DNA from 3 places in the Halalkalibaculum sp. DA384 genome. Region 3 is predicted to be linked to each of the others. Evidence: riboswitches for the same ligand, from Rfam matches in the RefSeq annotation. Region 3 holds a riboswitch; each other region holds the start of a gene.

Region 1 (10,395 bases), on a different contig from region 3:
CGGCCTCTGCCAACCGCTCCACCACCAGGTCATAATGATCCGAAACCACCTCATCCCCCGGCGGCTGTATCCGCCCCAGTTCCACTTGCCTGCCAAGCTTTGTCTTCGGCTCCACCGTCAGTGAGTACGCCGATACGTGCGGGGGATCAAAACTGATCAGCGTTTCCAGGTCCTCCTCCAGGCCCTGCAGGCTCTGCCCCGGGTTGCCGTAGATAAGATCCGCCGTAAATGTGTGGAAACCGGTAGATTTGAGCAGTTCCAGGCATGCCAGGGCTTCCTCCCGGTTGTGCGCTCGATTCATGAACTCCAGAAGCTCCGGCTTGAACGACTGCACGCCCATGCTCGAACGCGTGATTCCCACATCCAGCAGATCGCCGAGGTAGGCCCTGCTCACATCATCGGGATTCATCTCCAGGGTAATTTCTTCGGTCTCCAGCAAGAAGGTCTTGCGGAGGGCTCTCATGATGCGATCAAGAGCTCCAGCGTTTAACAGCGATGGCGTTCCGCCCCCGAAATAGATCGAACGCACCGGCTCTTCGGTGTATTTTGTATCCTGGTATGATTCGATCTCCTCGATCAGCCTCTTCACGAACTGATCACGGTAGCCCGTACGGGTTACGAAATAGAAATCGCAGTACGAGCACGCCTGCCTGCAAAACGGGATATGGAGGTAAATTCCAGACATGGAAATTATGAATACTGAACAAGAAATAACGAATATCGAATAACCAAGAACTTCATTATTCGATATTCGTCATTCTTTATTCTGTGGTTCCCGTGCGCTATAGAACGGGTTTTCATCGTAGGTATCTTTCTGCTGGTACGCGCGGGAGTACTTGATATAGTTTTCAGAGTGTTTCTTTATGGATGCGATCTCCTCATCGCTCAGCTTCCGCTTCTTCTGCACCGGCGATCCCATGTAGAGATAGCCTGACTCCAGCGTTTTGCCCGGGGGGACCAGGCTGCCCGCTGCCACGATGACATCGCTCTCGATGACGGCCTCATCCAGCACCGTGGTGTTTATGCCGATCAGCACGCGGTCGTGGATGGTGCATCCGTGAATCATGGCGCTGTGACCAATTGTCACTTCATCGCCAATCTTTGTGGGACCCGTTTGATTCATCACATGGATGCAGGCGTTGTCCTGTACATTGCTTCGCTTCCCGATCTGGATCCAGTTCACATCGCCCCGGATCGTCACGTTAAACCACACGCTGCTCTGGCTGCCGATAGTGACATCCCCGATAATATCAGCGCTGGGAGCCACGAAAACAGTGTCGTCAAATTGCGGTGATCGGTTGATAAATTCGTAAATCATCGTTTTTCGTTAATAAGAATTGGTTATTGGCAACTGTTTGTCCTGTACGTTGCGAAGATAAGCATAAAAGTTACCTATTTCGTACTGCGTATTTGGAAGTGTTCCTCAATTCATATCTGGTATTGCAATACGGAATACGCAGTACACTACTGGCGCGAGCGTCCCGCTCGTGTCCTTTTTTAACACCTTTTTGTTGCTCTACATACTGCTTCTCTATAATACTCTCGAAGCAGCGTTTCAGGCTACACGGTTTCTACAAACTTGCGGGCTGCCTCACCCGGATCGTCTGCCGCGCAAATGGCAGAGGATAAAGCTATGATATCCGCTCCGGCCTCAAATACATCCCGGGCGTTCTCCAGCGTGATGCCTCCGATAGCCACTAGCGGAATCGAAACCGCCTCTGCCACCTCGCGCAGCGTTTCCAATCCGCGTGGCGGGTAGTGTTTTTGTTTAGTGGTAGTTTCGAATATATGACCCAGCGCCACGTAATCAGCCCCGGCCTGTTCCACCTGCAGCGCTTCTTCAACTGTTGATGATGTACCGCCAATAATCTTCTCCTTTCCAAGCACCTTCCGCGCAGCGGGAATGGGGAGATCGTCCTGTCCCAGGTGCACGCCGTCGGCCCCGCCTGCCAGGGCCAGATCCGCCCGGTCATTCACGATAAACGTTGTTTCAGTACCTGATGTTATCTCGGCGATTTCCCTGATCTCAGCGATCGATTCCCGCGCCGTCATCTGCTTGTTGCGGTACTGGATCATCTGCACGCCCGCTTCCACGGTCATCATGGCTAGTTCCACATGGGAGAAGCGGTGTTGAATAATTGTATCCGTAATTAAATAAATGCCTTTTAAGCCTTTGCTCATAACGTTGATAGTAATTGTTCCCATTCCTGAACTTTTGCAGAAACATCCTTCGCCCCCATAATCGATGAAATTCCGGCAACACCATATGCTCCTGCCTTTAAACATCCCGGAGCACGTCCTGTTGTGAGTCCCCCGACGGCGTACACCGGAATCGAAACGATTTGACTCACGTGGCGCAGCTTGTCAAGACCCTGCGGTGCTCCATATTCCGCTTTTGATGCGGTATAAAACACCGGACCAAACAGCAGGAAATCGGCGCCGCAGCTCTCTGCCCGGACAGCCGATTCGACGGAATGCACGCTGGTGCCGATGATCAGTGATGAATCGAGCTCCTTAATATCTGCAGGAGAGATGCTGGTTTCCCGGCAGTGAACGCCATCAGCCCCCACGGCCAGGGCGATGTCTGCGCGGTCGTTTACAAATAATTGTGCATTCCATCTTGAAGTTATCTCCCGCAGCTTTTCGGCACATTCAAACAGCGCTCTGCCGGAAAGATCCTTCTCCCTGAGTTGCACGGCCTTAATCCCGTTACGGCATGCCTTTTCCACCACTTCGGCAAGCGGACGCGGCGCACATTTTTTCCGATCGGTAATGAGGTAGTATCGGAAGGGCATTCTACTCATCCGTGTTCGCGACCTCAATTCGACCCTCCATCGGGCTGGAAGCGTTGGCGTACAACCGGCGCGGCATGCGTCCAGCTTCAAATGCCAACCGACCTGCCTCGATAGCCAGTTTCATCGCCTGTGCCATCTTCACCGGGTGCCTGGCCTGCGATATGGCCGAATTCATCAGTACCGCATCCATCCCCAGCTCCATCGCGATGGCGGCGTCAGAGGCCGTACCCACCCCGGCGTCCACAATCACCGGCACATCCACTTGTTCACGAATAATCTGCAGGTTATACGGGTTGCGGATGCCCATACCGGAACCGATGGGCGCTCCCAGCGGCATGACGGCGGCGCACCCCATCTCGGCCAGCTTCTTGCAGGTAATCGGGTCGTCATTGGCATAGGGCAGCACGACGAAATCTTCCATAATAAGCTGTTCAGCCGCCTTCAACAACTCGGCAACATCAGGGAACAGCGTCTCGTCATCACCAATCACCTCGAGCTTCACCCAATTGGTATCGAGGGCTTCGCGACCCAGTTGCGCGGTCAGTACCGCTTCTTTGGCGGTATAGCATCCCGCGGTATTCGGCAGGATAAAATAGTTGTCCCCGTCGAGATAGCTGAGGATATCCTCCCCTCCGTCACGCTCCAGGTTTGCCCGGCGCAGGGCAACAGTCACAATCTCGGTGCCGCTTGCGTTCAGTGCCCGGCGCATGGTCTCGGGATCAGGGAATCGCGCGCTCCCCACGATAAGCCGGGAATCAAATTCCTTGTCTGCTATCTTCAGTTTACTCATAATTTTTTAAGTCAGATTAGGATACTCTATTCGAGGGCTTTGCAAAACCGTCTATGCTATTTTGAAGCGCAAGCATTTTTAACACAGATGCCGTTTTCTCTTACTGGTCCAAATCACAACCTTAAACCGGGGGCAGGTGCTGGATCAGCGATTCTTCATTCCAACTCATCCTCCCTGTGTGGCACGGATAATTTCGATACGATCCTCTTCATGCAGTTGCTGCCGGTCCCATTGGGATTTGGGAACGACGGAATCATTCAGGGCAACGGCCGTTCCCTTGCTGTCTCCATCGTCTTCGACATCAAACTCGGCCAACAGCTTTTTCACTGTGTTGGCTTGTGTATTAACAGTGTCTCCATTTACAGTCAGTTTCATAATTTTATAGATCCTTGATTTTCGGGTTTCTTTTCTAAAAACGACCGGGGCGAAACGGTTCAAGAACCTCAGCGACCGTCCCATCCAGAATTTCATCAGCTATTGAATAAACAGTTATAGGCGTCAACAGGATTCCGTGGCGGTAGTGCCCCGTGGCGTAATAAAGCCCTTCCATCTCAGTCTGGCCGATAATGGGCGCATGATCGCGGCTGGCGGGTCGGAGTCCGGCGATGGTCTCCACCAGCGGCAGGTCGTAGATGGAAGGCACCGCCTCCCAAGCCTCTTCCAGGAGCTCCTTCTGTCCCCCTGCCGTAGGTGTTTGGTCAAACCCCTTCTCCTCGCTGGTGGCTCCCAGCCGGATCGTACCGTCCTCTTTGGGAACCAGGTAGAATCGCGGCGATCGCACGATCCCCTTCAGGTCACAGTCATCTGTTTGTTGAAGCGTTATGATCTGTCCTTTCACGGGACGAATCGGCGGTTTGATCTTGTCTGGAATGCCGGCAATTTTCCCGGACCAACAACCAGCGGCCAAAATCACTTTATCAAACTTAAAATTTGAGGATGCCGTTGAAAGACCTCTAAGTGTACCCCCGGCAAGATCAATCTGCTGCACCGCATTTTTTTCCAGCAGCAGACCGCCCCGCGATTCAAACGCCTTCCTGAGGCATCGGACCAGCGCCCGGTTGTCGATCTGGGCGTCATCCGGCAGCCACACGGCCGATACGATCTTTGGCGAAAGCAGTGGTTCGCGCTCCCGGGCCTCTGTTCCCGTTATCATCTCAACCGTCAATGATAGCTCTTCCCTGAAATTGTATAGTCGTTGCAGGTGCTCGGTATCATCGCGGTCGACGCCCACCAGCATGGTTCCGCACCGGTCGAATTCAGGAACATTTTCAACATCTTCGGCCAGCTCCTCCAAAAAGCGCGGGTACAGGCGCAGACTCTCCTGCCCCAGCTTCATCAGCTCGATCTCCTCGAACCCCACTTCTGCGTAGGGAGCCAGCATCCCCGCTGCCGCCCGGCTGGCCTCCTGCCCGACGGTGCCCTTCTCAAACAGCGTGACTTCGGCTCCCCGCCGGAGCAGCTGCCAGCCGATACTGAGTCCGATAATACCGCCGCCGATAATGCCGATTTTCATATTTTGGAATCTTTATTTGTATTCTGTCTCGGTGTTTACAGGGCGTTGTGCCTTACTTTCAACGCACTAATTCGGCTTGATACTGCCTATTCTGCCTCCTCCAACACCTCCCGCAACGGCCACTGCTCCCTGCGATAGGCGCTCTCCCAGAACATCCACTCCAGCTCGGTGGACTTGACAAACGCCTCGGTCATCTCTTCCAGTCGCTCTTTGGATTCACGCTCCGCTACCTCGTCGGTGATCTCAATAGCGCGATCCACGCTCTTGTTGAACTCTTCTCCCGCGTAGGTATCGATCCAGTCCTGGTAGGGATTCTCTTCGGCTGCATTTTCGTAGATCTCCAGTCCCACTTCCCGGTATATCCAAAAGCAGGGGAGCAAGGCGGCTATATTTACGACATTATCTTTTGTAGCTGCTGTTGAAAGCAGAAAGTTGGTATATGAAAAGCAGGAGGGAGATTTTTTGGGGTTCATCTCCGTTCCGTACTGCTCGTAAAAATTCTGGTGCAGCTGCCGCTCTACGACCACCGCCTCGCTGGCAAACTTGAAAAAGTCGTACATCTGGGTTGTGGAATCACAGCGAACGCCGGCCAGGGAGAGCGCCCTCGAAAAGTCCGCCAGGTACAGGGTATCCTGCTTCAGGTAGAACAGGAATATATCTTCGGGTAGTGTCCCATCGGTCAGTTCCCGGATAAACGGCAGTTCAAGGATGGCGTCGTACATCGGTTCAATAGTTGACCAGAGCTCGTCGGTGAATTTCATTCTGTGATCTGGATTTACTTTTCAACAGTTAGTTATGGAGGTAGTTTATATTTTCGTTACTGCCACCACTGATAAAAATGGTGCAGCGGGCCGTGACCTTCGCCTATGCTGTATTCGCTGCCTGCTCTTATGGCACCGGAGATATACTCTTTGGCGTCCTGAACAGCCTCAGGAAGCGGCTTCCCTTTTGCGAGTCCCGCCGCAATGGCTGACGAAAGGGTACAGCCGGTGCCGTGGGTATTCGGCGTATGAACTCGTTCTGCCTGGAACCAGTACACCTCCCGGCCGCTGGTGTCTTTCTCGTTCAGTACCAAACAATCGATGCTTTTCTCGTCGCTGAAGTGCCCGCCTTTCAGCAGTACGGAGCGGGGCCCAAGCTCCAGCAATTTCCGGGCAGCCGATTCCATCTGTGAGCGGTCTTCAATTTGGATATCCAGCAGGGTCTCTGCCTCCGGCAGGTTGGGCGTAATATTCGTACTCAGCGGGAACAGGCGCTCTTTTAACGTTTCAATTGCATCATCTTCAATAAGCCTGGCCCCGCTCTTGGCCACCATGACGGGATCAAGCACTATGTTGTCAACAGCATGAGTTTCCAGGCGATCCGCAACTGTTTCCATGACAGGAGTGTTGAACAGCATGCCTATTTTTACAGCATCTACGCCCAGATCACTGATAACAGTATCGATCTGCAGGGCCACAAAGTCGGGCGGCAAGGCGTGGATACCGGTGACGTCAGTGGTATTCTGGGCGGTCAGGGCGGCCAGTACCGACATGCCGTAACACCCCATCGCAGCAAAGGCTTTAAGATCGGCCTGGATCCCCGCACCGCCCCCGCTGTCAGATGTCGCGATGGTCAGTGCCCGGGCATACGTCTTGGCTGGTGTTTTTTCCATGGATAAACAGCAGTGATTTTATTTAGTGCTGTTTACCGGCAGAAGATGGGCTGAAGTTGAGGTGTCGTTTCCCTCCGCTGGTACTAACCAGGTCAAGTGTTGAGGATCTTATCTCAGCCCTTTCGCCTGCGCGAAAAAGCACTCCTAACGACAAACAGCGGTCACTAAGTGAACAAGATGATATTACCGAAAAACACTACGCTATGCAAACGGTGAAGAAGGGCCGTGCCTTATTCAAAAGCATTAATTTCCGGATTAACTGTCTGCATTTAACTTATTGATGCGTGACGGGTAACGAGTAAAGAGTAACCCGTGATGCGCAGTAGAAGCAGCGTTACTCCTCACTTATTACTCGTTACAGATTACGCATCCTCCGACATCTGGCTTTCCAGGAGAGATTTAAACTGATCGTATGAACGTGGAAGCTGCTGTACCTTGATGCCGTTGATAAAAAATGTGGGCGTTGAGTTCACCCCCATATTGACTCCTTCCTGCTTCTGTTCCATCACTTTTTTTTGCGTTTCTGCAGCATTCAGGTCACTTTGAAACTGCTGGACATCCAGTCCCAGTTCCTTTGCATATCCAATAAAAATCGACTGTGGATTCCCAGAACTCGACCAGTTGTCCTGGTTCTCGAACAGCATATCATGCATCGCCTTGAACTGCCCCTGGTTCCCGGCTGCCTCGGCTGCACGGGCGGCCAGTGCCGCAAACTGATGGCTGTTCAGCGGAAAGTAACGGTATTCCACCTTCAGTTTATCCCCGAACTCCTCTTTTAGTTTTTCAACAACCGGATGGTAATAGGCGCAGGCCGGGCATTGGTAGTCGCTGTACTCGGTCAGTACGATATCGGCTTCACTGTCGGACTCCTGGGCAAAGGATCCCGCCGCGGTTAACAAGAAAATAAAAGTCGAAAACGAGAGGATTTGTAGTAAACGTTTCATAAATCGTTATCTGGTTTAAGATTCGTTAAAGCTTAATCATACTAAAATGCCTGGTCAATACCTTTTCCAGGATATTAAATGCTTCTGAGATCTCCTCTTCCGTTGTCTGCTTGCCTAACGAAATACGGATGAACTCTCGTGCCTCCTGCTCATCACGCCCCAGGGCCACCATGCTGGCCGCCGGTTTTTCCGAGCCCACCGAACAGGCGCTGCCGGTCGAAATTGCCAGTCCGTAGCGGTTGCACTCGATCATGGCGTACTGCCCCTCCATGCCGTGAATACGCAGCCCAATAATATTGGGAAGGCTGTTTTCAGGGTCGCCCTCCAGGGTAACATCGAATTCACTTTCCATCAGCAGATCCAGGAACTGGTTGCGCAGGGTTCGTTCCCGTTCCAGCTCATCTTCCCGCTGCCTGGCTATATCACGGGCAGCAGCCATAAAAGCTCCAACGCCCGGCACGTTCACTGTTCCCGAAGCAAAGCCTTTTTCCTGCGTTGTTCCCGGGATCACCGGCTTCCAGCTCAAAGCAGGCCTGACGTAAGCGGCTCCCACACCTTTGGGGCCGTATATCTTGTGAGCAGAAATGGAGATACTGTCCAGATGGCAGGCTTTCACATCCACCGGGATCTTGCCAAAGGTCTGCACGCAGTCGCTGTGAAACAGGATGTCGCGTTGATCCAGCAGCTTGCCGATCGACCGCAGGTCCTGTATTGTCCCGATCTCGGAGTTGCCGTGATGCACTGACACCAGGATCGTGTCTTTGCGGAGCATACTTTCCAGGGCAGAGAGCTTCACCCGTCCTTTTTGATCCACCGGTATATATTCCACATCGTAGCCCTGTTCTTCCAGGAGCGCAAATACGTTGCGCACGGAAGAGTGCTCTCCCCGCGTGGTCAGCAGGTGTCCGCTCCCGTCTGTGTTTCCCTTTACAAGAGATTGAATCGCCAGCTCATTGGAATCGCTGCCTCCTCCCGTAAAGTAAATACCGCGGGATTCGGCGTTGACCATATCCCCGATCGTCTGCCGCGCCTGGTCCAGAATCTGCTGGGCCGTGGAGCCGAAATCGTGCAGGCTGCTCGAATTGCCGAAATGTTTTTTTGCTACCTCCCGGTACACCTCAATGGCACGGTCGCTCATCGGGGTGGTGGCGGCATAATCCAAATAAATCATCCGACTTAGTTAACTCGTTGAAAATGCTTATTATTAGAACTTAAATATATGGATTTAACCTCAGAAAGAAACAGGTAAGTCCGCTGACTTACTGATAATACTTCTTACCATTTGTGGAAAAGCTTAAACTTCGGGATATCATAGCAGAAGCCCTGGAAGAGGACCTGGGAATGGGTGATTTGACCAGTAGCTTTTTTGCACCGGATCACATTTCAACGGGATTTTTTACGGCGAAAGCGGATGGAGTACTGGCCGGACTTGACATAATCACGGAAACCTACCGCCTGCTGGATGAGCGTATTGAAGTAGACCTGTACCAGCAGGACGGCGACCGCATAGAGCAGGGAGAGGAGATTGCGGAAGCGGAAGGCCCAACAGCGCCCTTGCTGAGTGGCGAACGGGTGATCCTGAACCTGCTGCAGCACATGAGCGGTATCGCCACGGGCACCAAACGGGCGGTAGAGGCATTGCACAGCTCCCACACCCGCGTGTGCGATACACGGAAGACCCTGCCCGGCCTCCGGATGCTGCAAAAATATGCGGTACGCTGCGGCGGCGGGTACAATCACCGCTATCGCCTGGACGACGGCGTGATGCTCAAGGACAACCATATCAAGGCCGCCGGCGGTATAAGTAGGGCAGTCAGTCAGTTGCGCAATGAACTGGGGCTGATGGTGCGAATCGAGGTGGAAACGGAAACGCGGGATCAGGTGTTGGAGAGTGTTGAATCGGGCGCTGATATCATTATGTTTGACAACCAGGCGCCCCCGGAAGTGAAACAGCTTGTTGAACTGGTGCCGGATCACATTATCACGGAAATCTCGGGCGGTATCACCATCGATACCATCGGAGACTATCGTGACACCGGCGTCGATTATATTTCGATGGGGTCACTGACCCATTCGGTAACCGCACTGGATATCAGCTTTAATTTGAATGATTAGTTATCTTACATTGCATATCCCGGACATAGAGAGTTGTGTGAGAAAATGACTTTTTACAGAGATAAGATCATTGAATTTGTTTCAACGTACGGGATGACGACAATACAGCCCATACAAACAAGATCAGCACTATGGAAACGCTAGATTTTTTACAGCAAGATGAACAGGTAAGCCTGCCGGAACGCTATCGCGAGATGAAAGAGCCTGAAATGGCGCAACGCATCCGCGAAATCAAGCAGAAGTTCGGAAACCGGCTTTTCATGCCGGGCCACCATTATCAGAAGGATGAAGTGATCCAGTTTTCGGATGCGCGGGGCGACTCTCTTAAACTGGCTCAAATCTCGGGCCAGAACAAGGAAGCAGAATATATTATCTTCTGCGGCGTCCATTTTATGGCGGAAACGGCTGATATGCTGACCGACGACCACCAAAAGGTAATCCTGCCCGATATGCGGGCCGGCTGCTCCATGGCCGACATGGCCAATATCGACCAGACCGAGCGCGGGTGGAATGTCATGCAGGAGACTTTTGGTGACACCATTCTGCCGCTGACCTACGTAAATTCAACCGCTGCCATCAAGGCT
Region 2 (10,395 bases), on a different contig from region 3:
CCTTGGCGTTCTGTGTAGACTGTTCGGGCGTGCGGGCTCCCACCAGGGCAATGGTGATGCCGGGTTGCTGGATCGTCCACTGGATAACCAGTTGCGGAAGCGTGGCCCCTTTGTCTTCGGCAATCGGTTTGATCTTCTCAAGCATCGCGTTGGTCCGGCGGATGTTCTCATCGGTATAGTACACTTCGTTGGCTCGGGTGTCGCCCTCCCCGAATTCGTATCCCGGGCTCATCTTGCCGGTGAGCAGGCCCCGCTGAAAGGGGCTATAGGCCAGGATGCCCTTGTTGTTTTGAATACAGTAGGGCACAACTTCTTCTTCGATATCGCGCCGCACCATGCTGTATGGAACCTGGTTGGAGGCGAGCTTGATCGTTTTTTCGGCGGTTTTCATCTGCTCGGCACTGTAATTGCAGACGCCGGCCTCGCGGATTTTTCCCTGCTCCTTGAGTTTCAGTACCGCTTCCATCGTCTCCTCGATAGGTGTCGAAGGGTCCGGCCAGTGAATTTGGTACAGATCAATATAATCGGTACCGAGCCGCTGCAGGCTTTCCTCGCATTCCTTAATGATCGCCTCTTTACCGGCGTATTTGTGAATGTCGATATCGTTGCCGTCGTTGTCTTTGCTTTTGAAGTAGAAGGTTCCTTTGTCAGTATCCCAGCGAAGGCCGTATTTGGTAAGAATCTGAACCTTGTCGCGCGGGATGTCTTTAATAGCATCTCCCACAATTTTTTCACTGAGTCCCTGTCCGTATACCGGCGCGGTATCGATTGAGGTGACGCCGAGGTCATAAGATGCACGGATGGCATCCACGGCGTCATTCTGCTCGGTTCCGCCCCACATCCAGCCGCCGGCCGCCCAGGCGCCGAATGTTACCACTGAAAGTTCCAAATCGGTATCGCCAAGTGTTCTGTATTTCATGATTGTCCCTGAATAATGGTTTAATTAATGATTTGAGTTAATACCAATTCCCATAAATTTCGCAGCCCGGATTATTCACTAAAGAATATGTTACTTGAGCCCCTCGATAGCTAAATGATTTACAGCTCAAATTCCCAGGTGAACACTCCGGGATCGGTTGCAAGTCGGCCCGTTCGTGACATCAGTAGTGACGGACCGGCTTGTCGCTTTACACAGGGAACCAGCAGAAGGTGTTAATGATTCCATGCGCAAAATATCGGTGTCTCAAAGGTAAGTTCAAAAAGAGCTTTGCGAAAATCACGAAACTAGCCAAAACAACGGTGTTTCCAAAATCCACTTCAAGGAAGCTTTGCAGAACCTGCTATGTTGTTGGGGATTGTGCCACCGGCCTTATTGACCTTTTAAACGGGAGTACAACTCCCTCAGGTCGAGGAACCGGGGTTTTGCAAAGTTTTCTTCAAAAACTCAATTACCTGTTGCGGAAGAACGTTTCCACCTGATCTGCAGATTTCGTATTCAGGATCCGCTCTTTCTCAAATTTGCCTTTGCGCGCTGTCATTACACCGTACTTCATGTAGTCGATCCCTTCCGTCGTATGGGCATCCGGATTGATCGCCGACATCAGTTCCACCTCCAGGGCCTTGTTGCCGTGGCGCCAATCCAGGTCCAGGCGAAGCGGGTTGGCATTGATTTCAATAGCCGTATTATGCTCCGCGGCCAGCTCAATGAGCTCATTCATGTCGAGGTCGCTGCCGTTTCGTTTTAGCAGCAGCCGGCCGGTAGGGTGACCCACCATCCGGGTAAAAGGATTGGCAATGGCGTTGCGAAATCGCTCCATCATTTTGCTCCTGGGCTGGTCTATGGCGCTGTGAACGCTGGCGATCACAAAATCGAAGCCTTCGAGCAGTTTATCATCGTAGTCGAGGCTGCCGTCGCCCAGTATGTCAGATTCGATGCCCTTGAAAATACGGAAGTTGGCACCGGAAGATTTAAACTCCTCGTTGAGCTGGTCCACCTCGTCCCACTGCCGTTTGACTTCATCGGGTGAAAGTCCCCCGGCGTAAGCGGCCGTCTGGGAGTGATCCGACAAGCCCAGGTATTCATATCCCCGTTCTAGGCAGGCTTCGGCCATCTCGCGGATTGAGTATTTTCCATCGCTGTAGGTGCTGTGTACATGGAGCACGCCGCGGATGTCGGACTTTTTGACAAGCTCCATCGTTTCATGGGTTTCAAAAAAATCGATTTCACCCTGATCTTCCCGGAGCTCGGGTGGAATAAAATGGAGATCCAGGTGCTCATAAATATCGCTCTCCGAAGCATACGCGATTGGCTGGTCAAAATCGGTCTCCCCCTGTTCATTGAGTTTGAAAAGCCCGTATTCGTTGAGCGACATGCCGCGTTCCCGGGCCCGCTGCCGCATCACAACATTGTGCTCCTTGCTGCCGGTGAAATACATCAGGGCAGCAGGAAATTCGGCTGGCGTCACGATACGGAGGTCTACCTGCCGACCCTCTTTAGTACGGATCGAGCTTTTCGTGTCGCCGCGGCCAAGCACATCCACGACCAGTTCGTGCCCGACAAACGCGTCAAAGATGGAAGGCCCATACTTCTTTTTTGCCCCAATAAGAATGTCGACATCCCCGATGGTTTCGTTGGATCGGCGCAGGGAGCCGGCCACCTCAATATGTTCGACTCCCTCCTGCTTCTTCAAAAAATGGAACAGGGGATCGGCAATTTTCAGGGCCTGGTCAAGCCGGCAGCGTTCCTCGAACTGCTCCATCCATTCAATCGATTTTACAATTTTTTGGGCCGATTTTTCCCCGAGACCATCGAGCGAGGCCACACGCCCATCCTGGCAAGCCTCTTTTAGCTCCTCAAGCTCGCTGATGCCCAGCTCTTTGTGGATTTTGGCGATATTTTTCGGTCCGAGCCCGGAAATATCCAGCCATTTGATGACCCCTTCCGGGATTTTCGCGCGCAGATCTTCCAGTACATCGATCTTGCCGGTCTCTGCGTATGATTTTATATCCTCCGCGATCGAGGATCCAATCCCCTTGATGTCGGTCAGGGTGTCGTTTGTAATGTAGGTGTTAATATCTTCGCCCAGCCCCTCAATCGTTTGAGCAGCCCGGTCAAAAGCGATGGCACGAAACCGGTTTTCACCGGCCAGTTGCATCAGTTGGTAAATTTCGCGAAGCCGCCGGGCGACCTCCTGGTTGCTTACAGACATATTGAAATAGGTTTAATCGGTTTGATATGCATTTTCTTGTGAGAGCTAAAATCAAAAATACAATCTTCAAAAGCAGTAAAAATATTCTTTCCTTTTCAAAACATACAGCTCTCGGCCATTTTGTGGTTTAGAAACCATTTAGTACTATCTATCATTCAGTGAGAAGTGAGAAGTGAGAAGTGAGAAGTGGTCCTATGATCAAGCGAATTCATAAACTGTTATTATATGTGGCCGGGTTTCTGCTGGTTTCCCCGGTATTGGTGCAGGCGCAGCCTGACTTGCAGTCGCCGGAAGATTTTTTGGGGTACAAACTGGGTGCGGAATGGACTCCCCATTATAAAGTGATGGACTACATCAGGCAGGTGGCCGGGGCCTCCCCGATGGTTCAGCTGCAGCAGTATGGGAGATCTAACGAAGGGCGTGCACTCACATACCTGATTGTTTCCTCGGAAGAAAATATTGGTCGATCTGAAGAAATTCGCATTAACAACCTGAGGCGCACCGGCCTGGCAGAGGGGAGTTCCACGGAAGACTCAACCGCTATCGTCTGGTTGAGTTACAACGTGCACGGTAATGAGGCCTCCGGCAGCGAGGCGGCCATGAAAACGCTCTACGAGCTGGTCCGTCCCGGCAATGACCATGTCGGCCGGTGGCTGAAAAATACGATGGTCATCATGGATCCGATGCTGAATCCCGACGGACGCGACCGGTATGTCCACTGGTACAAAGAGACGGCGGGGGACGAGGCAAATCCACATGCCGATGCCCGAGAGCACAACGAGCCGTGGCCGGGGGGACGTACCAACCACTATTATTTTGATCTGAACCGGGACTGGGCGTGGCTGACGCAGAAAGAATCGCGCCAGCGCAACGAAATTTTTCAGCAATGGTTGCCTCACATCCACGTGGATTTTCACGAGCAGAACCACAACGCCCCCTACTATTTTGCCCCGGCCGCCGAACCGTTTCACAAGGCGATAACGGAATGGCAGCGCCAGTTTCAGTACACCATCGGGAAAAACCACGCAGACTATTTTGATGCCAACAACTGGCTCTACTTTACCCGCGAGGTGTTCGATCTTTTTTATCCAAGCTACGGGGATACCTACCCCACCTATAACGGGTCCATCGGGATGACCTACGAGCAGGCCGGCCAGGCGGGACTCCGCATCATCCAGGCAGAAGGGGACACCCTGACACTCAGAGATCGGCTGACGCACCACGTCACCACCGGCCTTTCGACGATTGAGGTAGCCTCCCGACATGCTAAAGAGATCGTGCACGAGTTTGCCGCCTATTACCGGCAGTCGCGCGAAAACCCGGCGGGCAAATACAAAACGTACGTAATCAGCGGTGATAATAATCCCGACAAACTCCGCTCGCTGTTCAACCTGTTGGAAAAGCACCGGGTGCAGTACGGCATGGCACCGCGGGAAGAGACCTATACCGGGTACAACTATCAAACCGGGGAGTACGAGCAGTTTGATCTCACAACGGACGATTACCTTGTAAGTGCATACCAGCCGAAGTCGGTGTTGGCACGCATCTTTTTTGAGCCAAATCCGGAGTTGACCGATTCCGTCACCTACGATATTACCGCATGGGGACAACATTACGCTTATGGTTTGGATGGGTACGCCTTGAAGGAGCGTGTCGATCCCGTTCCCGGCCAACCGCCGGTCCCCCGGGTACAGAATGAGGATGCGGGAACTCCCTATGCCTACCTGGCTGAATGGAAGTCGTTGAGCGATATGCGGATGGTGGCAGCCCTGCTCCAAAAGGGCATTGACATCCATATTGCCGGCAGTCAATTTGTTATTGACGGTACCAGGTACGATCCGGGGACGCTGGTGATTACGCGGAATGCAAACGCGGAGCTCGGAGCTCAATTTGACCAGGTTGTTCAACAGACAGCAAACGGTTTCGGGCAGCCGCTGTACCCCGTCTCCACAGGTTGGGTGGATTCCGGTCCCAATTTTGGATCTGATTCGTTTCGCTTTTTAGAAAAGCCAAGGGTGGCGGTCCTTTCCGGTAAAGGTACTTCCGCCGGCAACGTAGGTGAAATATGGCACTTTTTTGACCGGCAGATTAATTATCCCGTCACGCTGGTGGACTCCGGCTATTTTGACAATGTAGATTTGCAAAGGTATGATCTGCTCATTTTACCAGGCGGTAGTTACGCGGGCATCATTGATGACGATCGCCTGCGAGCCATAAGGGAGTGGATCGCCGGCGGGGGAAGACTGGTTGCATTGCGGCAGGCCAACGCTTTTCTGTCTGGCAGGGAGGGATTTTCCCTGACTACAAAAGAGGAGGGCGAATCTAAAGACAGTGACCCCGCTTACGGCACTTCATTTTATAAACAGCAGAGAGAACGGGTCAGCGAAGCGAACAGCGGATCTGTCTTCAAAATTTTGATCGATGCCTCGCATCCGCTCGGGTACGGGCTCGGAGACACCTATTTTTCTCTTAAGCTGGATACCGACGCATATCGCTACCTGAAGGATGGGTGGAATGTCGGGATTGCCCGAAAAGATGCCCACCTGAGTGGATTTATCGGCTACAGGGCCGAGCAGGAACTGGAACAAACGCTGACGTTCGGGGTTCAGGAGATCGGGGAGGGAAGAGTGGTGTATATGATCGATAATCCCCTGTTCCGCGCTTTTTGGCACAACGGGAAACTGCTTTTTGGGAATGCGGTATTCATGGTGGGACAGTAGCTGATGGCAAACGCCAGACGTGAGAGGTGAGACGATTTTTTAAAGGTTAGTTCAATTTAGGAGATAAGTTACGGGCTATGTCAGGTGTTCACGCTTGGAAGAACCATGGGAAGTAAGCAAATTTTTAAATGTACTGGGAGTCTGTCGGACTTAGCTAAACCTATTGCAAAAGCGTCAGATTTGGTCATATTTTGTGCTCTTTTTCGGCAAATAGAACCACTGTTCCCCTCAAAAGAATCACAAAATCTGTCTCAAACTGAGACATTTTCGTAATGATTTTCTAAGTCCGACCGACAGACTCCTGGATGGTGTATTTATAAAGCGTCGACATTCTTAATGATTGGAAAAATGCGACCACTTAAAACCGGATATCGAGGGTAAGCTCCTCCTCTCCGCGCTGGACGGTAACGGTACCGGTTTCCCCTTCTTCGAGCCCGCCCAGAATCTTCATATATTCATAGATATCCTTCAGGGGCTGGCCATCCAGCTTTATGATTACATCTCCACTCCGGAGTCCGGCCCGCCCGGCTGGTCCACCGGCGTTGACCCCTGTAATTCGCATGCCGGTGCCGTCAAAGCCGTAATCCGGCGTTACGCCAAGGGTCACGCCCTTCATGCTAATCCCCTTCTGCTGTTCACTGGCCGGAACTTCCGTGAATGTAAGCTCGCTGCCAGGTTTGTCCAGCTGTTGTATCACGCGGCGCACATGCTCCAGCACCTTGTCCTGGCCGTCATAATTAATCTGCCCGGCGTCGTCAGTGGGGCGGTGGTAGTCGCCGTGGGTACCGGTGAAGTAGTGCAGTACGGGAATCTGCTTGTTATAGAAGCTGGTGTGGTCGCTGGCTCCCGTTCCATCTGCCGAAGTCTCGATCTGAAGCGAGTCGGTGTTGGCTTCTGCTATGAGTTGCTCCCACCGCTCAGCGGAGCCGGTGCCGAAAATGAGCAGTTTGTTATCCTGCAGTCGCCCGATCATATCGAGGTTGATCATCGCCTCGACCTGCTCTGGCGGTACCGGCAGCTGGTCGACAAAATGCTGCGATCCCAGCAGGCCGATCTCTTCCCCTGAAAATGCAACAAAGACCAGGCTTTTCCGGGGAGAATTAACCGAAAAGTACTGCGCCAGTTCAAGAATGCCCGCCGTGCCGGAGGCGTTGTCATCGGCTCCGTTGTGGATCTGGTTCCTTCGCCGGTTGGCGAGCGAGCCGTATCCTCCCGTGCCGAGGTGGTCATAATGGGCGCCGATGATCATGTAGGAATCTGGTTCTTTGCTTCCGTTTATGATTCCCACTACGTTCCGGGAGAGAAGAGGCCGTTCCCGCTGCCGGGAGGTATCCCCCCGGGGCGGATTGTGGAGATGGTCTGTGGTCACGGTGAAAGGCTGAAAGTAGGTATCGTCTTCGCCCAGTGGTGCAATCCCGAATTGATTGAAGGCATCGGCAATGTAGTTGGCTGCGATCGCTTCCCCGGCCGTGCCTGTTGCACGGCCCCGCAGCGAATCACTGGCAAGAAACTGGATATGGGTCCTGATATCGCCGGGTTCAATGGTGGCGGAAAGTCGTGCCCGGGGCGCTTCCGGGGACGACTGTTCCGGTCCGCATGAAATAAAAAAGAACATGAATGCCAGTAATACCGGGGTTCTACCGTTCATAGCAACAATTGAGTTAAGCAGTACCTGAAAATCGGGAATACAGCATGAAAGTTGCAACAGTAAATCACTTTGTTACAATATAAAATGATTGGCAAAGACCTTTGCAGAACCTGCTATTTTGTTGGGAGGGAGTTGTACTGTCGACCTTATTGAGCTTTTAACGGGAGTACAACTCCCTCAGAACGAAGAAGTGAGGGTTTTGCAAAACCCTCTGGTATTTATCTTTGAAAGATTTTCGAGTAGCATTATATTTACGGCACATACAAATACACACTCACAATGGTTGGGGGTGCTTGCAACAGCGGGCTGAGATCATACCCTAAGAACCTGAACCGGTTAACACCGGCGTAGGGAAACCTGGAGTTCCCATGCTTCAGCACTTCTTGCAAGTTTACCTCCTCCTCTTATAAACAAATAAGATGGAGGATTTTTTCATGTTTACTCACATCACACGTTTTGCAGCAGGAGCGGTATTCCTGTGTTTTATTCAATTTTTTAACCAGAATACGGCCTTGAGCCAGACTGTCGCGGGGGCTGTCATCGATGCCCGGTCCAGCGAGCCCCTCGCAGGGGCCCATGTTGTCCAGGAGGGCACCCAAAACGGGACCACAACAGCCGCGGACGGCAGTTTTAAGCTGCTCCTGGTCGATGGTGGATTAAAAAAAGTCACGGTTTCATTTGTTGGCTACAGGTCAAAATCGATTAATATTGAGGAGCGGGGAGGCGGCGATCTCCGCATTGCCCTTGTTCCGGAATCGGTGATGAGCAGCGAAGTGTTTGTTCGGGCGCTGCGGGTGGATGAGGCCTCACCGATGGCCTACGAAAATATCGAGCGCGAAGAGATCGAAAAGAGGAATCTCGGCCAGGATATCCCATACCTGGTCAGCTCCACCCCATCGGTGACGACCACGTCAGATGCCGGGACGGGGATCGGGTATACCGGCCTGCGTATTCGCGGCGTCGATCCCACGCGTATAAACGTCACGATTAATGGAATTCCGCTGAATGATGCGGAATCGCATGGAGTTTTTTGGGTTGACCTCCCTGATCTGGCTTCGTCGGTGGAAAATATCCAGATCCAGCGGGGAGTCGGCACTTCAACTCACGGCGCGGGAGCGTTCGGGGGCACGATGAATATCCAGACCTCGACGATGACCCCCGAGCCCTATGGGGAGGTCAATACCGGCTACGGCTCATTCAACACTCAAAAAATAAATGTACAGCTGGGTTCGGGCCTGATGGAAAACGGCTGGCAGTTTGAAGGTCGCCTCTCCAAAATCATCTCGGACGGGTATATCGACCGGGCGACGTCCGACCTGAAATCGATCTACCTGAGCGGTTCCCGGAATGGTGAGCGAAGTCTGCTCAAGGTCGATGTGCTCTCCGGCGTAGAGGAAACCTATCAGGCGTGGAATGGCGTGCCGGAACCGGTGTTGAACGGGAATTCAGATCAGCTTGAAAGGTATATAACCAGTCTCGGCATAGCCGGGGAAAAGGCTGTACATTTTCGCAACAACGTGGGCAACCGGCAGTTCAACGAGTTTACCTACGAGGACCAAACCGACAACTACCAGCAGGATCACTACCAGGTCCACTATTCATACCAGCTGGCGGACCGCTGGAATGCCAACGCCTCGCTTCACTACACCTACGGCCGGGGCTATTACGAGGAGTTTCGCGATGAAGATGACCTCGCAACCTACGGTATCGGGCCGATTCAGATCGGCGGCCAGACCATCACCCAAAGTGACCTGGTACGCCGGCGGTGGCTGGATAATCACTTCTACGGGATTGTCTTTTCCACCGATTACCGGGTTGCGGATCGCTGGTCGGTAACACTGGGCGGGGGATACAATGAGTATGACGGCGACCATTTTGGCGAGGTGATCTGGGCGCGCTACGCCGGCGACAGCCGTATCGAGGAAACCTATTATAACAACAACGGGTTTAAAACCGACTTCAACATCTATGGTAAAGGTCAATACTATTTTACGGAAACACTGAGCGGTTTCCTGGACCTGCAGTTCCGTGAAATAACCTATGATTTTCTGGGCAAGGATACCCAGACTTCGGGGGGATCCGAGCAGATTCTTGATGTGCGACAGAGCGACCGGCTTGGCTTCCTGAATCCCAAACTCGGGTTGGTCTACCGGGTGGATGACCGGCAGCGGGTATACGCATCGTTCAGTGTGGCCAACCGCGAGCCTACGCGCGAAGAGTATGTCAACTCCACGCCGGAAAGTCGCCCCAGCCATGAAACGCTCTATGACTGGGAGCTGGGCTACCGCGCCTCATTCAGCACGTTTTTTGGAGCGGTCAACCTGTATTATATGAACTACAGGAACCAGCTTGCATTGACAGGCGAAATCAACGATGTGGGTGCCAGCATCCGTCAGAATGTCCCTGAAAGTTACCGAGCAGGTGTTGAGCTGCAGGTGGGCACAAAACTGTACCGGGGACTTGAGTGGTCCGGGAATGCCACCTTCAGCCGCAACAGGATTGAAAATTATACCTACTACCTGGGCGGACAGGAGGTGGCAACCTATGAAAATACAGCTCTTTCATTTTCTCCGGCTGTTATCGGAAATTCGGTATTCGGTTTTACCGAAGACCAGTTTTCTGCGGAACTGATCAGTAAATATGTGTCACGCCAGTACCTCGACAATACCGAGACCAAAAGCCGGTCGCTGGATCCCTACGTTTTGCATGATGTCAGGTTGGGATACCGCTTTGCCGACATTCCCTTTGCCCGGGCCGTGCAGTTAACACTCCAGATTAACAATCTGCTGAGTGAAAAATACGAGACCAACGGTTATACTTTCGGATGGGTGGCAGGAGAAGAGGAGCAGCACTTTAATTATTATTATCCGCAGGCAGG
Region 3 (10,395 bases):
TCTTCTAGCTCATGTAAGGGAAATCCCTGCCAATTAGGCTGGAGAAGATTTTATCGTTTGATTACGCCAATTACTCAGGTAGCGTTGCACATCTTCATCACTAAGGTTCGTAAAATTACGATATCCCTGTGAAACGGCTGCCAGATGTTGATATTTATCCAGTATAACTACGTCATCTGCTTCGGTCTCAAGTGCAGTGAGCCTGGTTAGTCCCGAAACCGGAGCTGCTATTACAATCTTTCTGGGTTGGTGCTTACGACACATTCTAAGAGCAGCAAAAATGGTCGCTCCAGTGGCAATACCGTCATCCACCAGGATGACCACACGATTCCTCAGGTTGGGCAGTTCCTTTCCATTGCGGTACTCAAAAACACGTCGTTGAATTTCTTTATTTTCTTTTGCCTGAACTTTGGCAATGATATCCCTGGTAAGATATTGGTTTGACCACGGGTCAAGGTACAGGCTTCCATCCTCTGCAAGTGCTCCAAAGGCAGCTTCGGGCTGTTGAGGATAGCCGAGTTTACGGGTGATGATTACATCAAAGTCGCATTCCAAGGCTCGTGCCACATAATACCCTACCTCCACTCCGCCGCGAGGAATAGCCAACACGACAGGCCTTGCCGGTTTATATTTTTTGAGCGCCTTGCCCAGCTCTATACCTGCCTCTTTTCGATTCTCAAACATGACTGTTTTATCCGTTGAGAGTTAATCTATTAGTGCATCAAGCTGCGCATTAATAACTTTAACTTCCTTAAAACGAGTCACCAACCCTATAGGTGCTTCTACCAAATGGTTGAGAGGGGTTTTCCTACACAGGATATTCAGGCGAAACTTCCTTGTAATGGCCTGGCGTTGGAGGTTGAGGGTGGGGTGCCGTCCGATAGCTATTCAGAACATGATGGCCGTGGTGATAAAAAAGTAGGTCAGGATAGACAGCACGTCCTGGATGACGGTTGCGATGGGGCCACTTCCAAAGGCCGGATCGATATCAAACAGGTTGAACAGAACCGGCAGTACCATGGCAACCAATGTGGCCGTAGAACAGGCGGCCAGCAGAGACAGACTCGTTCCAAACGCCAGCTGTGGGTCATTCCAGTTCCAAAGGAGAAATGGATATGAAATCGCTGCCAATACAATCCCTATGGTTATGCCGGTGAGCAACTCTTGCCAGAGCACATTCTTGATGGCCACTCCCACAGAAAGCCCACGTACAATAATTGTTTCCGTTTGCGTACCCACTGCGTCTGCCAGGTATACAATTCCTGGAATAAAAAAGGCAATGGTTAACTCTTCCTGAAGCCGGGACTCAAATCCACTCACCACCTTGGCGGCAATAAACGCTCCCAAAAGCCCAAGTAACAACCAGGGCAGCCGGTGCCAAAAGCGCTTGAAAATTGGTTCCTGCAGTGCGGTTCGTGCTTTGTTCGTATCCTGCAAGAATCCACCCACCCGGCTCAAATCCTCTTCGTGCTCTTTTAGCAGGACTTGTAGTAGAAGATAAGGCGGAATCAAGCCGATAAATTCTCCCTCTTTGTTTACCACCGCCAGGGCCGATTCTTTATGGTGCACTGCGGTCCATGCCGCCACTTCCTGGTCTATTCCCGGTCTAATCGTCGGGGGCTCCTCATCCATAATATCTCTTGCCGTCAAGTGATCACCAGCGGAATACAGATCTTCAATTCGTATCAATCCCACAAACCTGGGGCCATCACAAACAATGATGTGGGAGGCACACTCAAAGGCTTGTTCTGTTAGTTTTTTCTGGATGTCGGTGGCATCTAGACCGGGAGAAACAATCGGTACAGAGGTAGTCGCAAGATCGGTTGCTATTTGTAAATTGGACTCTATAATGTCTAGAGGAACGGGAGAAGATATAGCCACCGAATTGCGGTATATATTGGAGTTCAAATCAAAAAAGCCAACGGTTTCCTTGCGCCGGTATTACCCGGGTCAAGTTCAAGGGGTATACTCTCAGTTCCATTTAAGGAACACCCTCAACCACTGGCTTTCAATGCCGGCACCATTCAAGCACCGACAAAGGTAGACCGTTGCACACTTTTTGGAATTTCCATTAACTGGAAGATTCCGAAAAGAAACCCTCGGCCATTAATTCAGGGGTTGCCGTCAGCAACACCGTAGTGCCACTCACGACTGTGCAAACTCAATATTTCAAAGACTCTCTTTAAGAACTATTAAAAATATAGAACCTGCCGATAAACCTATTTGTAATGTTTTTTCGTCAACCAGTGTACAACTTTCACCTACACAAACAAATCAAAATAATGCGTTGTTTTGTTTAGACAGCCTTATCAAAATAGAAGAGAAGGATTTTTCATTGAGTGGTTTACTACCACATCCAAATGCATAGGCACATGATTGGATAGACTTAAAAATCCCATTTGGTCAGAGTCCAGTCGAACTATGAAGTTTTCCACGGCCAATGGTGTCCAGAAAGTGATACAAGTAAGAGCCCCGCAGGTAATAGTTCACTTTACAAAATTCCAAGGATTTATATCACACGCCTTGTCAATAAAATAAGCACTTCTTGATATCAAAATATTGAGGAATTTTAACCAGCAAGATAAACACCAATAAACATAAAGTTATGAACCGCTTAACTGTTTTGTTGTTTATGTACCACTTGATGAAGTGGGAAAAGAATTTACGCATTCATCGAGTTCAGGATGAGCAGATGAGAAACCGATATCAGAGGATGGGGTGGTTTGCGAAACGTCTGCAATACCAGGGAAACCAATTAATGATATATCTCTGATATGAAATCAATCATATAGATAGATCCATACACATGACAACATTCCGAAACATATTTTTTCTGTTAGTAACGGCTACGCTTCTTCTGATTTTCTACAACGAAAAAGAACCCGCAGTTTCTTTTGAGAATATTTCCGGAATCAAGACTTCTTCAAGCAACTTTCAGCCCCTCCACTTTTTTAAGGATACGGTAAAGGTCAAGGACTATTTTAAGGTGATGGACAATATCATATTCCGGTATGACTCTTTGCTCACCTATCCGATTTCCGAGCACTTGATCATTCGCAATAATCCCTGGGTGATCGATTCACTGGCGGCTACCGATTATTATGACTTAAAGGAGCGGGGAATTACCAGCCTGAATCCGAAAGAACTACCAATCTTCACACCGGGTCAATTTCTTGTTATTCCTGACTCCTCAGCGGTGGACAGCCTTAAACTGCTTTTCGAACAGACCTGGCTTGATCTGAACATACCTGAATTCAAACTCCGTATTTGGCAAAATGACAGCGTGATCCATGAATTCCCGGTGCGCGTGGGCAGCAATGAGCATAAGTACCTGGCCATGGCCGGCAGAGTTGTCGATCTGCGCACCCATACCGGTGAGGGAACCATCATCCGGCACGTAAAAGAACCCGCCTTTATCAATCCCGTCAACAATCACCCCTACCACGTCACCCGTCGGGACGATGGCGTAGAGACCGCGTTGCCCAACGTGCCGTGGCTGGAACCCGAAATAAACGGTCTGCGCTATGGCCAGCTTATCCATCCCACCACCAACATCGAAACCCTGGGTACCCCCTCTTCCAACGGCTGTATCGGCACCTCCGAGGCAGCGGCCTGGTACCTGTATTATCAGGCTCCGGTAGGTACACACATTGTCATTCGGTATGATTTGGAAGTTATCGACGAGAATGGGAATCCCATACGGCTGCAAAATCCATACAATCGGTAAGCTTGCATTACCTGAACTCCTAAGCGTTGATCTATCGCGAGGATTATTTAAACAACACGGGCTGGTATTAATGAATATTCGGAGAATAATGATGGAAAGGTTCCAGGCTGTAAGGGTTTGCTCTACAACTTGCAGCGTGTTTAAACCACATGTTGTCTAAAGGAACTCAGCACTTCTTGTGACCAGTTATTTGAGGAAATTTTAACCGTTAAATAAACTCCAACTAAATACAATGAGCTATGAAACGCTTACGTGTCTTATTAATAGCATTGATGCTGGGCAGTTTTACGTCCGCATATGCCCAACAACCCGGGCAGCAACAGCAGATGCAGCAACAAATGCAGCAGATGAACCAGATGATGCAAAAGATGAATCAGCTTATGGAGCGGACTCATACAATGAACCAGGAGATGAATCGTCGTATGCAGCAGGTTCAGGATGAGCAGACCAGAAACCAGTACCAAATGATGCACCGGTTCAATGAACAGATGCAGATGACCCTCGGCACCATGAAGAATGCCGCCGAGCGATGCAATCAGATGCAACAAGACCAGCAGATGACGCGCGACCGAACCATGCAACAGGATATGGATCGGCTCCGTCAACATCTTAACAACATGACCGGACAAGCCGAAGAGGCCGTCCAAACGATGGAGCGGATTACCAAACGCCTGCACCAACAACAAGCCACCGGTAGCAACAATTAAATCAGGTTTCTGAGATGAGGCCTCAAATGCGAGCATTATTAGTAGGAGGAGTGCTATGTTGGGCAGCTGGAGCCGGGCAGGCCAGTGGACAGGCCCTGACCTATAATGGGTCTGTACAATACGCCACCGGCTCCTACTATTTTACCGAGCAAACCGGGAGCTTTTATTTCAACAACGGGCTTGGTATTTCCGGAGATAGGCTAAGCCTGCACCTGAATGTACCCTTCATCGCCCAGAACACCCCGTGGATTTCCTACACCAGCTCAGGAATGGGACCACTACCCACAGGCGGCCCCCATAACCGATTAGTTGACGGCAGCGACGGTGGACAAGGAAACCGTCGCGGCAGGAGAAGAATCGATCCGGGTACTACCGATACCCTGAACTTCACCGAAACCCATTTTGGGGATCCTTCTCTTTCGGGAAGCGTAAGAATTTACAGCTCCGGGTTCGGACAGACATCCGTCAATGGGAATTTTGGCATAAAATTTCCGCTGACTGATGCCGATTCTGGATTTGGTACCGGGGCGTGGGATTTCGGTGCCGGGCTATCCTGGTCGCAGCGCGTGGCCGGCAATACACTCCTGTTACTGAGCGGAATGTATTGGCAGCTTGGCGACATGGATGACCTGGATTTTAAAAACATTCTGAGCTACAGCGCCGCCCTAGGGCAGACTTTCCAGGAGGGCAAGCTGATGGCTACGGCCAGTTTCTTTGGCTCTACGCAAATTATCGAGGATATCGATCCACCAATGAATGCCGGAGCCGGGCTGAGCTTCCAGGTGGCACCGAATGTCGCCCTGAATACCAACCTGCTTGTTGGATTAACAGAGTCGGCATCCGACTTCAGTATCGGCGCTGGTTGGAGTATAAATTTTTAAATAAATAAAAAACTAATCTGAATGAGGAATCGGAGATGAACAAAGTAATAATGAGTACGGTATTATCCATCGTGATCATGACAGTAACGCTGCTTTCAACCGCGTGGTCACAACAGCGGCCCGGCAAAGGGATGGGGCAGATGTACACCCGGAATTATGACGTCAGTACTGTCGAAACGATGAAGGGCGAAGTCGTGGACATCTCTTACAATCCAAGTAAAAAGAACGCCGCTGTGATGGGCGTACATGTGGTTGTAAAAACTGATACCGAGTCGATACCGGTACACCTGGGACCAGTCTGGTACCTGAATGAGCAAGATCAACTTAACAAGGGAGACAAGATCGAAGTTACCGGCTCTCGCATCACCTTTAATGGAGCCCCGGCTCTTGTTGCAGCCACGGTGAAGCGTAACGAGATGACACTGCAGCTCAGGGATCAAAACGGGTTCCCGGTATGGAGGGGCTGGAGAATGAGCGGCATGAGGAATAATCAGTGACCGTCTTTCTAAATCAACAATATTCAATAATTCTATGGAGATCAGAAGTTGGCGTTCATCTCCACAACATACGAAGGAGAGGTAGTCATGGACTTTAATGCGGCACATATTCACCTGATGGTCAATCACATACCTATTTTGGCAACACTGTTTTCCATTCCGATTTTGGCGTGGGGAATCATTGCCAATCAACCGGCGATCAAAAAAGTGGCACTGGTTGGCTTTATCGTTGCCGGTCTGACGGCCGTTGTCGCCGTACAGAGCGGAGAGCGGGCTGAAGATATTGTTGAATCGGTTCCCGGCGTATCTGAGCAAGCCATTCACGATCACGAAGAGGCGGCTGAAACTGCACAGTGGCTGGCCATCGTTCTGGGAGCTGTAGCTGTTGCAGCCTTCGTTATGACGAGCAAACAGATCAGATACTCGAAACAGATAATCTGGTTTTTGCTTATCTACAGTTTAGCGGTGGGATCAATGCTGGGCTACACGGCATACCTGGGCGGTAAAATCATGCATCCCGAATTGACCGGCGATCCTCCGCCTTCCCAAAGTATGGAATCTGAAGATGATTAATGAATATTCCAGGGTAAAAAAGTGCGGACGGTTTAACCGGTATTTTTGACGTTGGTAATTTTTTTGTCTCTCAATTTTTCGAACAGAATTAAATCCTTATTTCTTAGCTTAGACCGAACATTACTGGGGGGGGCAGTTCAATTTTAATATTCAGTGCCACCAAATATTTTTTTATAAGCCTTTGTTACCAATCAGTTTCCATTATGTTTGAAAATTCATCAGAGAATAACAATTTCATCATTTATTCAACTTGTCAACATGTTGTATGAATACCTTAAGTGTGCACACATATACAGATTAACCGGGTCGTTTATAATACAAACTGAGGGCGGTTGGGGTCACAATTTTATAGTAATATTTCCATGCCAACAATTTAGCGAAAGCGTGTGAATTTGCATGACAAACGAGCCCAAAAATAACGCCGCTGTCTTCTTCACTGCTCCGACATTCTATGCCTGGTTAACTATTCTTTGCACTATTAGCCTGGCAGCTGGGTTCTTTGGATCTGTTTTTGGGCTTATCACTGACCATACAGCCCGTTTTTTCTATATGGCCGCTTACCTGACGGGCGGGTATTCCGGGACTATTCAGAGCGTAAAAGCCTTGCTGAGACTCCAGATAAATGTTGATGTACTGATGATACTGGCGGCGATGGGTGCCGCCCTCATTGACAACTGGCTGGAGGGAGCTATCTTGCTGTTCCTTTTTTCATTGAGCAATACGCTACAGGACTATGCGATGGGCAGAAGTCGCAGGGCAATCCGCTCACTGATGAAACTGCGTCCTGACAAAGCGCTTGTCCGGAATGAGGATGGAAGCGAAACGTACCGTACTGTAGAAGAGCTGGCCATCGGTGAGCTCATCATCGTCAAACCGGGCGAACGCATTCCCATCGACGGGCAGGTACAATCGGGCGTCAGCACAGTAGATCAGGCGGCCATCACAGGGGAAAGTATGCCGGTAACCAAAGAGCCGGGCAGCGAGGTATTTGCTGCTACCATGAATGAAGACGGGGTGCTGGAAATTGAGGTCACCCGCCTGGCCGGGGATACCACCCTGGCAAAGATTATCAAGTTGGTGGAAGAGGCCCAGAGCCGGAAAGCCGAAACCCAGCGCTTTTTGGATGAATTTGAATCGCGATATGCAATCGGCGTTATCCTGTTCACCACAGGATTAATATTCATTCCCTACCTGGTATTCAATCAGCCTTTTGATCCCACCTTTTACCGTGCCATGACGATCCTGGTGGTGGCATCTCCCTGTGCACTGATTATCAGTACCCCTGCCAGCATACTCTCCGCCATAGCAAATGCCGCCAGGAATGGAGTTTTGTTTAAGGGAGGGGCCTACCTGGAACAAGCCGCAGAAATTTCCACGATCGCCTTTGACAAGACGGGGACACTCACCACCGGCCAATCGGCCGTTACCGATATCATCGCCTTCAATAGCGGCAATGGTACCAGTACAAACTCCGAAAATAAACTCTTAGCCCTGGCGGCATCCGCCGAGCAGCACTCCGAGCATCATCTGGGCGCTGCCATATTAAGGGAAGTTCATATGCGAAATATTGAATTCCCGAAAGCAGAAAATGTGAGGGCTGAAATAGGCAAGGGCGTGCTGGCCCGTATTGGCAGTGATGAAGTCAAGGTGGGCAATCGTAAACTGTTTGACGGACTGCTGTACCGGCTGGACAACGAACGGCAGGCCACTATTAAAAAACTGGAGCAGAGCGGAAAGACTATCATTTATATAAGTCGCAATGGAGAGCTGAACGGTCTTCTTGTCTTTTCAGATCAGATTCGGGATCAAGCGCAGGGAGCCCTAAACAAACTGCGAGAATTGGGGATCAAAAAATTTGTAATACTTACCGGCGATCTTGAAGGTGTGGCCCGGAGGGTCGCCGACGAATTAAATATTGATGAGTACTACGCTCAGCTCCTGCCCGAAGAAAAAGTGGAAATCATCCGGAAAATGGCCCGGGATGAGGCCGTGGCCATGGTGGGTGATGGGGTAAATGACGCCCCTGCGCTGGCCAGCAGCCACCTGGGAGTTGCCATGGGTGCGGTGGGAACCGATGTGGCGCTGGAAACAGCCGACGTAGTACTGATGGCAGACGACCTTGAAAAGCTGCCCTATATGATCGATTTGGCAAGACGGGCCAAAAAGGTCGTTTGGCAGAATATAATTTTTAGTTTAGCGGTCATTGTCATGCTTGTACTTTCCGTTTTCTTTTTCAACCTGCCGCTGCCCCTTGGGGTCGTGGGACATGAGGGAAGCACGTTAATCGTCGTATTGAATGGATTGCGACTATTGCGATCGTAATATCCTGGTATAGGAGAAATCAAAAGAGAGTGGAATATTTTAGCTGCTTATCCCGGGTTTTAAGGAATTAAAAAAGATTCCAGGCTCTCGGTTGGTCTTTACTTTTCGCAGGAATCGGGGCTGATTTTGGAAGCTCTATTCTATGGTTCCAGCCAGGTGCACGTAAGAAAATCACCTACAAGGAGAGTACCATTCTCATGTAGTCGATTTAGGGATCCCTTTACATTTTTTGGATGGTATTGATGGTAATATGATATTCATGAGTACAACCGCGCCAGATATTGAAACCAGCCCAATCATTTTCTCCACCAGCGCACTGACTAAAGTGTATCAGATGGGCGTTGTGGAGGTTCAGGCTTTGCGGGGTATTGATATGGAAATTTATGCGGGCGAAGTCGTCGTTCTGCTCGGGGCATCGGGCAGCGGGAAATCTACGCTGGTGAATATCCTGGGCGGGCTGGATACGGCGACGGCTGGTCACGTGCAGTATCGTGATGTGGATCTTACCCACGCCTCGGAAAGTGAGCTTACAAACTACAGGCGCTTGAATGTGGGATTCGTGTTCCAGTTTTATAACCTCATCCCCAGCCTGACCGCCCGCGAGAACGTAGCCATTGTGACCGAGATTGCCGAACATCCCATGGAACCTGAGGAAGCATTGGCGCTCGTTGACCTGCAGGACCGGATGGATCACTTCCCGGCCCAGCTTTCGGGTGGCGAGCAGCAGCGTGTGGCCATTGCCCGGGCTGTAGCCAAAAATCCGGATGTGTTGCTTTGCGACGAGCCGACCGGCGCGCTCGACTCGAAGACAGGCATCGTAGTGCTGAAGGCGCTGCAGAAAGTGTACGAAAGCCTGGGAACGGCTACCATACTGATCACCCACAATGTCGTAATCGGGGGTATGGCCGACCGGATCATCAGCCTGCATGACGGTAAAATTGCCGGCATCAGGGAAAATGAGCAAAAAGTATCTCCGGACGAGATGGAGTGGTAACGCCATGCGTGCAATGAGTCGAAAACTGCTGCGGGATATCTCAAACATGTGGGGCATGGTGTTTGTTATCGCCCTGATGATTATCTGCGGGGCGGCCACCTATATCACCTTCCTGAGTACGCTGGATTCGCTTCGCCAATCCCAAGAGTCCTATTACCAGGACTATTACTTTTCGAATGTGTTTGCCTCACTAAAACGGGCCCCCAACTCGCTGACCAGCCGCATCCGGGAAATTGAGGGCGTTAACCGCGTGGAGACCCGGATCCAGTCGGGCGTAAACCTGGCAGTTCCCGGGTTTAACGAGGCCGTCATCGGCATGATCACCTCACTGCCCGATGAGCGCGAGCCCCTGTTGAATCGACTCTACCTGCGCGAGGGGCGGCTGCCGAATCCCTATGTGGAAGACGAGATTGTGCTGGGCGAAGGGTTTGCGACAGAGCACGAATTCAGTGCGGGAGACAAGCTTGCGGCCGTCATAAACGGGAAGAAGAAAGAGCTTACGATTGTCGGAATCGGGTTGTCGCCGGAGTTTATCTTCCAGGGACAGCCCGGCAATGCGTCGGGCGACCTGCAGCGGTTTGCCATCATCTGGATGCGGCGCGCTCCGCTGGAGGCCGCCTACGACATGGACGGCGCGTTCAACAATGCGGTACTCTCGGTAACCCGTGGTACCAATGAGAAGGATGTTATCACC

What was found. A riboswitch is a leader RNA that binds a small molecule or an ion and turns the genes downstream of it on or off. The one in region 3 is predicted to bind thiamine pyrophosphate.
Region 1: linked by a shared signal. The riboswitch ahead of thiD (bifunctional hydroxymethylpyrimidine kinase/phosphomethylpyrimidine kinase) and the one ahead of ACG2E4_RS09560 (magnesium transporter) in region 3 are both predicted to bind thiamine pyrophosphate.
Region 2: linked by a shared signal. The riboswitch ahead of ACG2E4_RS01400 (TonB-dependent receptor) and the one ahead of ACG2E4_RS09560 (magnesium transporter) in region 3 are both predicted to bind thiamine pyrophosphate.

Annotation. Positions count from the first base shown of each region.
Region 1 covers NZ_JBINJE010000003.1:244,521-254,915, forward strand. Annotated here, with positions in the region: gene hemW (radical SAM family heme chaperone HemW) at 1-685, opposite strand, end outside; gene ACG2E4_RS03460 (gamma carbonic anhydrase family protein) at 755-1,318, opposite strand; gene thiE (thiamine phosphate synthase) at 1,561-2,181, opposite strand; gene thiE (thiamine phosphate synthase) at 2,178-2,795, opposite strand; gene ACG2E4_RS03475 (thiazole synthase) at 2,797-3,585, opposite strand; gene thiS (sulfur carrier protein ThiS) at 3,751-3,960, opposite strand; gene thiO (glycine oxidase ThiO) at 3,995-5,098, opposite strand; gene tenA (thiaminase II) at 5,185-5,859, opposite strand; gene thiD (bifunctional hydroxymethylpyrimidine kinase/phosphomethylpyrimidine kinase) at 5,916-6,752, opposite strand; TPP riboswitch at 6,805-6,908, opposite strand; gene ACG2E4_RS03500 (DsbA family protein) at 7,115-7,696, opposite strand; gene ACG2E4_RS03505 (IscS subfamily cysteine desulfurase) at 7,722-8,867, opposite strand; gene nadC (carboxylating nicotinate-nucleotide diphosphorylase) at 8,981-9,811, shown strand; gene nadA (quinolinate synthase NadA) at 9,943-10,395, shown strand, end outside.
Region 2 covers NZ_JBINJE010000001.1:352,079-362,473, reverse strand. Annotated here, with positions in the region: gene ACG2E4_RS01420 (aldo/keto reductase) at 1-919, opposite strand, end outside; gene polX (DNA polymerase/3'-5' exonuclease PolX) at 1,389-3,149, opposite strand; gene ACG2E4_RS01410 (M14 family metallopeptidase) at 3,344-5,869, shown strand; gene ACG2E4_RS01405 (M28 family peptidase) at 6,228-7,517, opposite strand; TPP riboswitch at 7,793-7,888, shown strand; gene ACG2E4_RS01400 (TonB-dependent receptor) at 8,030-10,395, shown strand, end outside.
Region 3 covers NZ_JBINJE010000013.1:80,793-91,187, forward strand. Annotated here, with positions in the region: gene ACG2E4_RS09555 (phosphoribosyltransferase) at 34-684, opposite strand; gene ACG2E4_RS09560 (magnesium transporter) at 889-1,908, opposite strand; TPP riboswitch at 1,911-2,006, opposite strand; gene ACG2E4_RS09565 (L,D-transpeptidase) at 2,807-3,727, shown strand; gene ACG2E4_RS09570 (hypothetical protein) at 3,967-4,434, shown strand; gene ACG2E4_RS09575 (transporter) at 4,461-5,315, shown strand; gene ACG2E4_RS09580 (DNA-binding protein) at 5,351-5,812, shown strand; gene ACG2E4_RS09585 (hypothetical protein) at 5,900-6,385, shown strand; gene ACG2E4_RS09590 (heavy metal translocating P-type ATPase) at 6,782-8,707, shown strand; gene ACG2E4_RS09595 (ABC transporter ATP-binding protein) at 8,967-9,701, shown strand; gene ACG2E4_RS09600 (ABC transporter permease) at 9,664-10,395, shown strand, end outside.